Regions from separate parts of the Enterobacter sp. RIT637 genome, predicted to be linked through region 2. Evidence: predicted binding sites of a transcription regulator. Region 2 holds the regulator's gene; each other region holds the start of a gene.
The links. Region 2 encodes CRP, which controls carbon source genes, mostly activating them, when cyclic AMP is high. Its sites were predicted from a motif close to ATGTGANNNNNNTCACAT; they were not measured.

Region 1 (3,131 bases), on a different contig from region 2:
GTGCGACTCGGTTGTAACCGGAGACTTCCCACATTTCTGGCAGATGCAGTGACAGCGAACCTGGTACGGTCTGGTTTGACGTGCCCCACGGGATGGTGGTGCCTGCACCCGGAACCATGCCGTTTACTGGGCTCAGGATGCCGCTTTTGTAATCGCCATCGAAATCGATTTTCACTTCTGAGCGATAGGTCAGACCCCAGCGGTTATTTTTGTCCAGCTCATACAGAATACCCGCGTTCCAGCCGTAGCCCCACTCATCGCCCTTCAGGCTGGCGATCTTGTTGCTGTTTTTCGGCAGAGCGGCAGTTTGTTCACCGGTATAACGCTCAATTTTGGCATCAGCGTAGACGGCATCAAAGCCCAGGCCGAAGCTCCAGTTGTCATTGAGACGATACGCGCCGCTCAGGTTCAGGTTGAGGGTAGTTAAATCGGTTTTGCCCCCATATTCGCCTGCCGGGTAATTGTTATTGAACTCGGTTGCCAGGCCATAGTTAGAGGTGACTGACGCACCCCAACCAAATTGTTCATTAATCGGCGCAACGAAGTGCAGGTTAGGTACCCACGCTGTCGGCGCAATGTTATCCGCTTTCAGGCTCGCGCCGGTGAAAGGCGATTTGCCGGAAATATTGACATCAGGATCGATGTAAACCGCACCCGCAGAGAAGGTAGGGCGATCGAACATCATGATAAGCGCAGGGTTACGACTTGCGTTACCTGCGTCATCCGCAATAGCGCCTTCCCCGGAATATGCACGGCCAAGGCCAGAGGAAGAAAATTCGTTTAACTGGAAGCCCGCTGACCAGGCGGACGTTGAGACGATTGCCACTGCGACTGCCAGCGCAGTCTTTTTGAACAGGGTTTTCTGGCTCATGACCATAACCTCATTGAGTTATTTTTATTCAATAATTGTTACATACCGTAACAGGAGCGCGAAGTGTAGGGTCTGAGGTATGACATACAAATCAGACCAGTGGCGTGAGTATAGGTCTGACCAGCTAATATGTTGCAAGTTTGTTTATTAATATTTTCAAACATGTTTCTTGAAACGAGATCTGGTTGGCAAAATTGTGACCAGCAAGACTCATCCGAAAGGGTGATTTTTGTTTTAGATCATTTTTTAGTGTGATATTGCTCACTTATCCGATTTTGCGTCATTAACGGCTGGAGAGAGCCAGCGCCGGGGCGTAAAATATCAGCATCGTGTTTATCTCGCGCCTTGCGCGAATACAGAGGAAATTGAGCTATGAGTAAATGCAGTGCTGATGAAACCCCGGTTTGCTGCTGTATGGATGTTGGCACCATCATGGACAACACCGATTGCACCGCGTCTTACAGCCGTGTATTCACTAGCCGCGCCGAAGCGGAAGAAACCCTGACCGCGCTGAGCCAGCGTGCGCGTGAAGTAGAATCCGATCCGTGCGAAATCAAGTCTACCTTCACGGAAGTGGAAGGCGGCGTGAAGCTGGACATCGACTTTGTTTTTGCGTGTGAAGCTGAAACGCTGATTTTCCAGCTGGGCCTGCGTTAATCTCTGCGGCCTGATGCCCTCACCCCGACCCTCCCATGGGAGAGGGTGCAAACATCAAAAACGGTAACCTCAGGGTTACCGTTTTGCTTTTACCTCGTGGCATTTTCTTTTTCTTCTCTGTGTTTTACCTCGCATTTTTATGCTTCCCCGATTGGCTGAATGTAAAAAAATGGTTAAGACTGTTATCAGGTCAGACCACTTTATCTTTATGTAAAGTTTTTACAGGGGAATGTTATGAGTCAGGCATTACCGCTTATCACCCGACAAGGTGATCGCATTGCCATTGTTAGCGGGCTGCGAACGCCGTTTGCGCGTCAGGCAACCGCTTTTCACGGTATACCGGCCGTCGATCTGGGGAAAATGGTCGTAGGCGAGATGCTGGCTCGCAGCGAAATTCCGCCTGAGGTCATCGAACAGCTGGTCTTCGGCCAGGTCGTGCAGATGCCTGAAGCCCCCAACATTGCTCGTGAAATTGTTCTTGGCACGGGAATGAATGTCCACACCGATGCCTATAGCGTCAGCCGCGCGTGCGCGACCAGCTTTCAGGCGGTGGCTAACGTGGCCGAAAGCCTGATGGCGGGGACTATACGCGCGGGTATCGCGGGCGGGGCGGACTCCTCGTCAGTGCTGCCGATTGGGGTCAGCAAAAAACTGGCGCGCATCCTCGTGGATGCTAACAAAGCCCGCACGACCGGCCAGAAACTTAAACTCTTCTCGCGTTTACGCCTGCGAGATCTCATGCCTGTTCCGCCCGCGGTCGCTGAATATTCAACCGGCCTGCGCATGGGCGATACCGCCGAGCAGATGGCGAAAACCTACGGCATCACCCGTGAGCAGCAGGATGCACTGGCGCATCGTTCGCACCAACTCGCTGCGAAGGCCTGGTCGGAAGGCAAACTTGCCGACGAGGTGATGACAGCTTACGTCCCGCCTTACCGTGAACCTCTGGTGGAAGATAACAATATCCGCGGCACCTCGACGCTGGCGGATTACGCAAAACTGCGCCCGGCGTTTGACCGTAAACATGGCACCGTTACCGCGGCCAACAGTACGCCTCTGACGGACGGTGCTGCGGCCGTGATCCTGATGACCGAATCCCGTGCGAAGGAGCTGGGCATCACTCCGCTGGGTTATTTGCGAAGCTATGCGTTTACGGCGATTGATGTCTGGCAGGACATGCTGTTAGGTCCAGCCTGGTCTACGCCACTGGCGCTGGAGCGTGCGGGGCTGACGCTGGCTGACTTAACCCTGATCGATATGCACGAAGCCTTTGCCGCGCAAACCCTGGCAAACGTCCAGCTGCTGGCAAGCGAGCGTTTCGCGCGCGATGTGCTGGGCCGCGCCCACGCGACCGGCGAAGTGGATCAGAGTAAGTTTAACGTGCTTGGCGGATCCATCGCCTATGGTCATCCCTTTGCCGCCACAGGGGCGAGGATGATTACCCAAACATTACATGAACTCCGTCGCCGCGGCGGTGGGTTTGGGCTCGTTACCGCCTGTGCGGCAGGTGGTCTTGGCGCAGCAATGGTTCTGGAGGCTGAATAATGGATATGCCATCTGCATTCAATCTGACGGTTCGCCTCGATAACGTGGCTGTTATCAC
Region 2 (3,131 bases):
GCCGCTGCCGGAGCCGACCGACGTGCTGTTTTACGAAGGGCTACACGGCGGCGTGGTCACGCCTCAACATGACGTCGCGCGCCACGTGGATCTGCTGGTCGGCGTGGTGCCGATCGTTAACCTTGAGTGGATCCAGAAGCTGACGCGTGACATGAGCGAGCGCGGGCATTCTCGCGAAGCGGTGATGGATTCCGTCGTGCGTTCCATGGAAGATTACATTAACTTCCTGACGCCGCAGTTCTCCCGCACCCACATCAACTTCCAGCGCGTGCCGACGGTAGATACCTCCAACCCGTTTGCGGCTAAAAGCATCCCGTCGCTGGATGAGAGCTTTGTCGTCATCCACTTCCGCAACCTCGAAGGCATTGATTACCCCTGGCTGCTGGCGATGCTGCAGGGCTCGTTTATTTCGCACATGAATACGTTGGTGGTGCCGGGCGGAAAAATGGGGCTGGCGATGGAGTTAATTATGACGCCGCTGGTCCAGCGACTGATGGAAGGGAAGCAGATCGCGTAACGTCTGTTGCCGGATGGCGCTTCGCTTATCCGGCCTACGTTCGTGCAGTTGTAGGCCCGGTAAGCGCAGCGCCACCGGGCTTTGTTTTTACGCCTCGATCACTTCATACGAATGCGTGATTTTTACCGCTTTCTCCAGCATTAACGCCACTGAGCAGTATTTCTCCGCAGAAAGGTCTACGGCGCGCGATACTGCGGCATCCTTCAGTTCTTTACCGGTCACGATAAAGTGCAGATTAATGTGCGTGAACAGGCGCGGCGCCTCTTCGCGACGTTCGGAAGTAAGCTTCACTTCGCAATCGGTCACATCATGACGGCCTTTTTGCAAAATCGACACCACGTCAATTGCGCTGCATCCGCCCGCCGCCATCAGCACCATCTCCATCGGGCTTGGGGCTTTGTCGCCGGAGTTACCGTCCATCAAAATCTGATGTCCAGAAGCAGATTCGCCCAGGAACGTTAAACCCTCAACCCATTTCACACGCGCTTGCATATTCATTAACTCCAACGTTGCATTTTTGGTGACAGATTACGCGTGCATTACATTTCTCGCAACGGAAGGCGACCTGCATCATGCTGAAGCGAGACACCAGGAGACACGCGGCAAAAGCTATGCTAAAACACTCTGGATGCTACAGTAATACATTGACGTTACACATGTATGCAGAGGACATCAAACTTTACTGGCTGCGAAACGTTACGACAGCCGACTTCCCAGGGTATGGGTAAGAATTCGATTGCAACCCCAGAGTCCGGATGCATCTGATGACTCTGGTGACAGCTTATAACAGAGGATAACAGCGCATGGTGCTTGGCAAACCGCAAACAGACCCGACTCTCGAATGGTTCTTGTCTCATTGCCACATTCATAAGTACCCATCGAAGAGCACGCTGATTCACCAGGGTGAAAAAGCGGAAACGTTGTATTACATCGTTAAAGGCTCGGTGGCAGTGCTGATCAAAGATGAAGAAGGGAAAGAGATGATCCTTTCTTATCTGAACCAGGGCGATTTCATCGGTGAACTGGGCCTGTTTGAAGAGGGCCAGGAACGTAGCGCCTGGGTTCGTGCAAAGACAGCATGTGAAGTGGCTGAAATTTCTTACAAGAAATTCCGTCAGCTGATTCAGGTTAACCCTGACATCCTGATGCGTCTTTCTTCCCAGATGGCACGCCGTCTGCAGGTGACGTCTGAGAAAGTGGGTAACCTCGCCTTCCTGGACGTGACCGGCCGTATCGCGCAGACCCTGCTGAACCTGGCGAAACAGCCAGACGCCATGACCCACCCTGACGGCATGCAAATTAAAATTACCCGCCAGGAAATTGGTCAGATCGTCGGTTGCTCCCGTGAAACAGTGGGCCGTATCCTGAAAATGCTGGAAGACCAGAACCTGATCTCCGCCCACGGTAAAACCATCGTGGTTTACGGAACGCGTTAATTCCGCTCAAACGGCGTGCCATCGCAAGGTGTCACGCCGTTTTTGTCTCTACTCCCCATGTGGCGCAGGCTGATCTATCACCCGGAAGTTAACTACGCACTGCGACAAACGCTGGTGTTGTGCCTTCCTGTGGCCATAGGCCTGATCCTCGGACATCTTCAGCAAGGTCTGCTGTTTTCCCTCGTGCCTGCCTGCTGCAACATTGCCGGTCTGGACACGCCGCATAAGCGCTTTTTCAAACGCCTCATTATCGGTGGCTGCCTGTTTGCTGGCTGTAGTCTCGCGGTACAGCTCCTGCTTGCCCGTGATATCCCGCTGCCGCTGATCCTGACCGTGCTGGCGATGACGCTTGGCGTGACGGCGGAAATCAGTTCGCTGCACGCGCGACTGCTGCCCGCCTCGCTGATTGCGGCCATTTTCACGCTAAGCCTCGCCGGGAATATGCCGGTGTGGGAGCCGCTGCTGATCTACGCCCTTGGCACGCTCTGGTACGGGGTGTTTAACTGGTTTTGGTTCTGGCTGTGGCGGGAGCAGCCGCTGCGTGAATCCCTGAGCCTGCTCTATGTGCAGCTTGCGGATTACTGCGAGGCCAAATACACCCTGCTCACCCAGCATACCGACCCGGAGAAATCCCTGCCGCCGCTGCTGACGCGCCAGCAAAAGGTTGTAGACCTGATTAGCCAGTGCTACCAACAGCTGCACATGCTCGCCGCCAACAAGAACCACGAATACAAACGGCTGCTGCGCACCTTCCAGGTGGGGCTGGACCTGCAGGAGCATATCTCCGTCAGCCTTCACCACCCGCAGGAGGTGCAAAAGCTGGTGGAGCGCAGCCATGCCGAAGCGGTGATCCGCTGGAACGCGCAGACCGTCGCCGCGCGGCTGAGGGTTCTGGCTGACGATATCCTCTATCACCGCTACCCCACGCGCTTCAACATGGACAAACAGCTCGGCGCGCTGGAGAAAATCGCCCGTCAGCATCCGGATAACCCGGTAGGCCAGTTTGCCGCCTGGCACTTCAGCCGCATCGCCCGCGTGTTGCGCACGCAGCGCCCGCTTTATCCGCGTGACCTGATGGCGGATAAGCAGAAACGTCTGCCGCTGCTGCCCGCGCTCAAAAGCTATCTGTCACTGAAATCCGCCGCCCTGCGCAACGCGGCGCGGATAAGCGTGATGCT
Region 3 (3,131 bases), on a different contig from region 2:
GGTCACTTCGCAGCGGGTACGATCGTCGGAGAGAGTGTAATGAACGCCCAACGCTTTCAGTGCATTGAGCATATGGCGCACGTCATCGCTGTCCAGCAGGTTTGTGAGGACGGTGGTGCCGTTTGCCAGAGCTGCCAGCAGCAGAGCGCGGTTCGAGACACTTTTTGAACCAGGCAGATTGATGGTGCCATCTACCCGCGCGATAGGTTGTAACGTCAGGGATTCCATGAAAACTAAACTCTCAACTCAACATAATAAAAACCCCGCAGGGACGCTGCGGGGGTGAATAACAGCAAATTAACCGTGACGACGTTCGAAGTCGATCATGAAATCGGTCAGAGCTTTAACGCCTTCGAGCGGCATAGCGTTATAGATGGAGGCACGCATGCCGCCCACCACTCGGTGGCCTTTAAGCGCGTGCAAACCTGCTGCGAAGGACTCTTCCAGGAAGACTTTATCCAGGTTGCTGTCCGCCAGCTGGAACGGCACGTTCATGCGGGAACGGTTCGCTTTCGCCACATCGTTGCGGTAGAAATCGCTCTTATCGATCACGCCGTACAGCAGTTCAGCCTTCTGTTGGTTAACCTTATCCATCTGCGCAACGCCGCCGTTTTGCTTCAGCCATTTGAAGACCAGGCCGGAAAGATACCAGGCAAACGTTGGTGGGGTGTTAAACATAGAATCGTTGTCGTTCAACACGGTGTAATCAAGAATCGACGGGCAGGATTTGTGTGCTTTGCCCAGCAGGTCTTCACGCACAATCACGATAGTCAGACCCGCAGGGCCGATATTTTTCTGTGCGCCAGCGTAGATCACACCGTAACGGCTTACATCCAGCGGCGTGGAAAGAATAGTCGAAGAAAAGTCCGCGGTAACAACCACCTTTTCACCAAAGTTTGGCTCTTCGTGGATGGCGATACCGTCAATGGTTTCATTCGGACAGTAGTGGAGATAGGCCGCATTATCAGAAACTTGCCACTCGCTCATCGGCTTAACGCCGCGCAGGCCGTCAACGGTCACTTTGGCGTCGATGACATTCGGCGTGCAGTACTTATGCGCTTCTTTGACAGCACTGGCCGCCCAGTAGCCCGCATCTACATAATCAGCGGTGGTTTTGTCTCCCAGCAGGTTGAGCGGGATACCGGCAAACTGACCGCGCCCACCGCCGTGGCAGAACAATACTTTGTAGTTCGAGGGAATGTTCAGCAGATCGCGAAAATCCTTTTCTGCTTCTTCAGCCACCTGAATAAACTCTTTACCACGGTGGCTAACTTCCATCACCGACGTACCCAGACCGTTCCAGTCACACAGCTCCTGTTGAGCCTGCTTGAGCACATCTGCCGGTAACATTGCCGGACCTGAACTGAAATTAAAGACTTGAGCCATTTCCCCTCACCACGCTAAAAGCCATAAGTTATAACTGTGGATATCGGTTTTATCATTCAGTGACACGCGCCGCAATGTCTAAAACTTATGACCGGGGAAATGTGCTCATCGTCACACAATACAATCTGCCACCTCGTCGTCACAAAACCGACAAAATGGCTGTCAGATGAGACGTTTGGCCCGGCTAACCTTCGTCCATTCTGGATTCGTACAGCGAGGACATAATTGATGATCGCCCGCATGCATCCCCACCACATGACTACATTTTATACAGGCATACTCCCCGGTTTCAGGTACTACCCTGAACCGTTCTACCAACATATCCGGCAGGATACACAGGCCGGGCTTAACGTCATCGTCAGCATAGTAATAGACGCTGATCTGCCCGTTGGTTTCCATGATTGCCAGCCGAACCTGCCCGAGCTGTTCAACGCTATTCAGACGCAGCTCCATAAAGAACTCAAACTCGGTCATATTGGCACTTTGTACATTCTCCCAGGCCAGTTGCCCGTCTTTCACAATCACAACCGGCTTCCCTTCCAGAAGATCCTCCAGCTTTTCGCTTTTTGACATCAGCCACATGACAAGACGGTAAAGTAGCGCCAGTGAGACAAAAACGATAAACACCGGCACCATCGGCACATCGTCGTAAAACGCGACGTCTCCCGCCGCTGACCCCAGCGTCAGGATGATCAACACCTCAAAGAGCGACATCTGCCGCACGCCGCGACGGCCGGTGATTTTAAGAAACAGGAAGACCAGTACAAAGGTGTACAGGCTGCGCAGCGCGACTTCGCCTAAAAACTCGGGAGGGACTTTATCAAACGCCATCCGTTGGAGATCGAAAGCTTTCATTTTTCTATGCCTTAACAGTAAGTTACTGACTATAAGCATAGCTCAGGCTTTTATTTTCGCCGGAGATAGCACCCGTCACGCAAAACCCGTATCATTGCGCGCTTTACGTACGATAAAAGTGAACGCCATGACTCAAACGTTTATCCCCGGCAAAGACGCCGCTCTGGAAGATTCCATCGCTCGCTTCCAGCAGAAACTGACCGACCTGGGTTTTAACATCGAAGAAGCCTCCTGGCTTAACCCGGTGCCTCATGTCTGGTCCGTGCATATTCGCGATAAAGACTGTGCCCTGTGCTTTACCAACGGTAAAGGCGCGACAAAAAAAGCGGCACTGGCCTCTGCGCTGGGTGAGTATTTTGAGCGTCTGTCCACCAACTATTTCTTCGCTGACTTCTGGCTTGGCGAGACCATCGCTAATGGCCCGTTCGTTCACTATCCGAACGAAAAATGGTTCCCGCTGACCGAAGACGACGAACTGCCGGAAGGCATTCTCGACGCGCGCCTGCGTGCGTTCTACGATCCAGACAACGAACTGACTGCCAGCATGCTGATCGATCTGCAGTCCGGTAACGAGGATCGCGGTATCTGCGCCCTACCGTTTACCCGCCAGTCTGACGAAAAGACCGTTTACATCCCGATGAACATTGTCGGTAACCTGTATGTGTCTAACGGCATGTCCGCCGGTAACACCCGCAATGAAGCGCGCGTGCAGGGTCTGTCCGAAGTCTTCGAGCGTCACATCAAAAACCGCATCATCGCCGAATCCATCAGCCTGCCTGAAATTCCGGCCGACGTGCTGGCGCGCTACCCGGGCGTCGTAGAGTCCATCGCTAAGCTCGAAGCAGAAGGTTTCCCAATCTTTGCCTATGACGGCTCGCTGGGCGGTAAAT
Region 4 (3,131 bases), on a different contig from region 2:
AGCCGTCGATACCTTTACTGCGCAGGTAGTCTTCGTAATTACCGGTGAAGTCCACCACGCGCTCTGGCGTAATTTCGATTACGCGGGTCGCCAGCGAGCTGACGAACTCACGGTCGTGAGAGACGAAGATCAGGGTACCCTGATACATCTCCAGCGCCATGTTCAGGGATTCGATAGATTCCATGTCCAGGTGGTTAGTCGGTTCGTCCATCACCAGGATATTCGGTTTTTCCATCATCAGCTTGCCGAACAGCATGCGGCCTTTTTCACCACCGGAGAGCACTTTAGCCGGCTTTTTGATGTCGTCCTGGCTGAACAGCAGACGACCCAGAATGCTGCGCACCGCCTGCTCGTCGTCGCCTTCCTGCTTCCACTGGCTCATCCAGTCGAAGACGGTGAGGTCATTTTCGAATTCGTATTCATGGTCCTGCGCGTAGTAGCCAATCTGCGCGTTTTCAGACCACTTCACGGTACCGTTGTCCGGCTGCAGTTCGCCCACCAGGGTTTTCAGCATGGTGGATTTACCCACGCCGTTGGCGCCGAGGATGGCAATCTTCTCGCCCACTTCCAGCAGCAGGTTGAATTTTTTAAACAGTGGACCGTTCTCAAAGCCTTTTGCCAGGGCTTCCACTTCCAGCGCGTTACGGAACAGCTTCTTGTCCTGCTCGAAGCGGATGAACGGGTTCTGACGGCTGGAGGCTTTGACTTCGTCCAGCTTGATTTTGTCGATCTGACGGGCACGCGAGGTCGCCTGACGCGACTTAGAGGCGTTGGCGCTAAAGCGGCTGACGAAGGACTGCAGGTCAGCAATCTGCGCTTTCTTCTTGGCGTTATCCGCCAGCAGACGTTCGCGCGCCTGGGTGGCCGCCGTCATGTATTCGTCGTAGTTGCCCGGATAAACGCGCAGCTCGCCGTAGTCCAGATCCGCCATATGCGTACAGACCATGTTCAGGAAGTGACGGTCGTGCGAGATGATGATCATGGTGCTGTCGCGATCGTTCAGCGTCTGCTCCAGCCAGCGGATGGTGTCGATGTCCAGGTTGTTCGTCGGTTCGTCGAGCAGCAGGATGTCCGGGTTAGAGAACAGCGCCTGTGCCAGCAGCACACGCAGCTTCCAGCCTGGCGCAACTTCGCTCATCGGGCCGTAATGCTGTTCAACAGGAATACCTACGCCCAGCAGCAACTCGCCCGCGCGCGCTTCCGCAGAGTAGCCGTCCATCTCGCCGTACTGCGTTTCCAGATCGGCCACTTTATAGCCGTCTTCTTCGCTCATTTCGGCCAGCGCGTAAATGCGATCGCGCTCCTGCTTCACTTCCCACAGCTCCGCGTGCCCCATGATCACGGTGTCGAGCACGGTGAACTCTTCGAAGGCGAACTGATCCTGACGCAGCTTACCGATACGCTCGTTAGGGTCGAGCGATACGTTGCCAAGCGTCGGCTCCAGGTCACCGCCGAGGATCTTCATAAAGGTGGATTTTCCGCTACCGTTGGCACCAATCAGGCCGTAACGGTTGCCGCCGCCAAATTTGACGGAAATGTTTTCGAACAGCGGCTTACTGCCAAACTGCATAGTGACGTTGCTGGTAACTAACACGGGGAGATTCCTGCGAAAAGTGTGATAAACACGGCATTATGCCACAATTCCGAATTGAGATCCCGTGTTGCGGCAATCCACTAAACTTTAACAAAATCGAAAAAAATGTGATTTCGTACACATCTGAATTCCCTGTTAGCGGGAATGCACATATAATGCGCTCCCATCACAGATTCAGACTTATCAACTCATCGCCTGAATGGCTTAGATACCTCGCACAACATGAACATGAAATTGACAACGCTTTTTGCGGCAGCGTTAGCCGTAGTAGGTTTTTGCAAGACCGCTTCTGCGGTGACGTATCCCCTGCCGACAGACGGTAGCCGTCTGGTTGGGCAAAACCAGGTGGTGATTGTGCCGGAAGGCAACGCTCAGCCGCTGGAATATTTTGCCGCTGAATACCAGCTCGGTCTGTCTAACATGCTGGAAGCAAACCCGGGCGTTGACCCGTATCTGCCAAAAGCAGGTACCGTGCTGAACATTCCTCAGCAGCTGATCCTGCCGGATACCGTTCATGAAGGTATCGTAATCAACAGCGCCGAAATGCGTCTGTATTACTACCCGAAAGGCACTAACACCGTTATCGTTCTGCCAATCGGTATCGGCCAGCTGGGTAAAGATACCCCGCTGAACTGGACCACCAAAGTTGAGCGTAAGAAAGCGGGTCCAACCTGGACCCCAACGGCGAAAATGCACGCGGAATACATTGCTGCGGGCGAACCGCTGCCAGCCGTTGTGCCGGCAGGCCCGGATAACCCAATGGGTCTGTACGCGCTGTACATTGGCCGTCTGTACGCTATCCACGGTACCAACGCCAACTTCGGCATCGGCCTGCGCGTAAGCCACGGCTGCGTGCGTCTGCGTAACGACGACATCAAGTTCCTGTTCGAAAACGTGCCGGTCGGTACCCGCGTGCAGTTCATCAACGAACCGGTGAAAGCGACCTCTGAGCCAGATGGCAGCCGTTACATCGAAGTGCACAACCCGCTGTCCACCAGCGAAGATCAGATCAACAACAACGAAATCGTACCAATCAACCTGACCAGCGCGGTGCAGTCCGTGACCTCTCAGGCTGACGTGGAAACGACCGTGGTTGACCAGGCGATCCAGAACCGTTCTGGTATGCCAGTGCGTCTGAACTGATCGCAACGCGAATAAAAAAGCGGGCCTCGTTGCCCGCTTTTTTTTATCCGTTATTCACGATCACAATCCCGCCGTGGTCGTAGCGATAGTGGCAGTGGGCGTACTCCAGCGGCGTGCCATCCTCCAGATAAATTACCTGCTCCACCTCCAGCACCGGGTCCGTCTGTTCACAAATTAAGTGCTGCATATCCAGCGCATTTGGCTTTAACGCGCGCACGACGCGATACGAGCCCATTATCTTCAGCCCCAGCGTCTCCTGCACGTAACGGAACACCGAGCTTTCAAGATGGCTTTTGTTCAGGCCGGGCACCAGATTCAGCGGCATCACCGTGGAATCCAGCGACATCGGCTCGCCGTTCAACAGGCGCAGACGAATAAAGTCATAGATCGGCGC

Region 1: the regulator CRP is predicted to act here: its motif matches at 1,121-1,138, upstream of K5E19_RS09000 (YfcZ/YiiS family protein).
Region 3: the regulator CRP is predicted to act here: its motif matches at 1,486-1,503, upstream of serC (3-phosphoserine/phosphohydroxythreonine transaminase).
Region 4: the regulator CRP is predicted to act here: its motif matches at 1,700-1,717, upstream of ldtB (L,D-transpeptidase).

What each region holds. Positions count from the first base shown of each region.
Region 1 covers NZ_JAIHAZ010000004.1:65,060-68,190, reverse strand. Annotated here, with positions in the region: gene fadL (long-chain fatty acid transporter FadL) at 1-871, opposite strand, end outside; gene K5E19_RS09000 (YfcZ/YiiS family protein) at 1,244-1,528, shown strand; gene fadI (acetyl-CoA C-acyltransferase FadI) at 1,763-3,073, shown strand; gene fadJ (fatty acid oxidation complex subunit alpha FadJ) at 3,073-3,131, shown strand, end outside.
Region 2 covers NZ_JAIHAZ010000011.1:87,202-90,332, reverse strand. Annotated here, with positions in the region: gene K5E19_RS16070 (phosphoribulokinase) at 1-517, shown strand, start outside; gene K5E19_RS16065 (OsmC family protein) at 605-1,009, opposite strand; gene crp (cAMP-activated global transcriptional regulator CRP) at 1,321-1,953, shown strand; gene K5E19_RS16055 (YccS/YhfK family putative transporter) at 2,011-3,131, shown strand, end outside.
Region 3 covers NZ_JAIHAZ010000001.1:60,730-63,860, reverse strand. Annotated here, with positions in the region: gene aroA (3-phosphoshikimate 1-carboxyvinyltransferase) at 1-228, opposite strand, end outside; gene serC (3-phosphoserine/phosphohydroxythreonine transaminase) at 298-1,386, opposite strand; gene K5E19_RS00240 (DUF421 domain-containing protein) at 1,549-2,241, opposite strand; gene ycaO (30S ribosomal protein S12 methylthiotransferase accessory factor YcaO) at 2,369-3,131, shown strand, end outside.
Region 4 covers NZ_JAIHAZ010000003.1:295,494-298,624, reverse strand. Annotated here, with positions in the region: gene K5E19_RS08325 (ABC-F family ATPase) at 1-1,594, opposite strand, end outside; gene ldtB (L,D-transpeptidase) at 1,817-2,737, shown strand; gene K5E19_RS08315 (GntR family transcriptional regulator) at 2,781-3,131, opposite strand, start outside.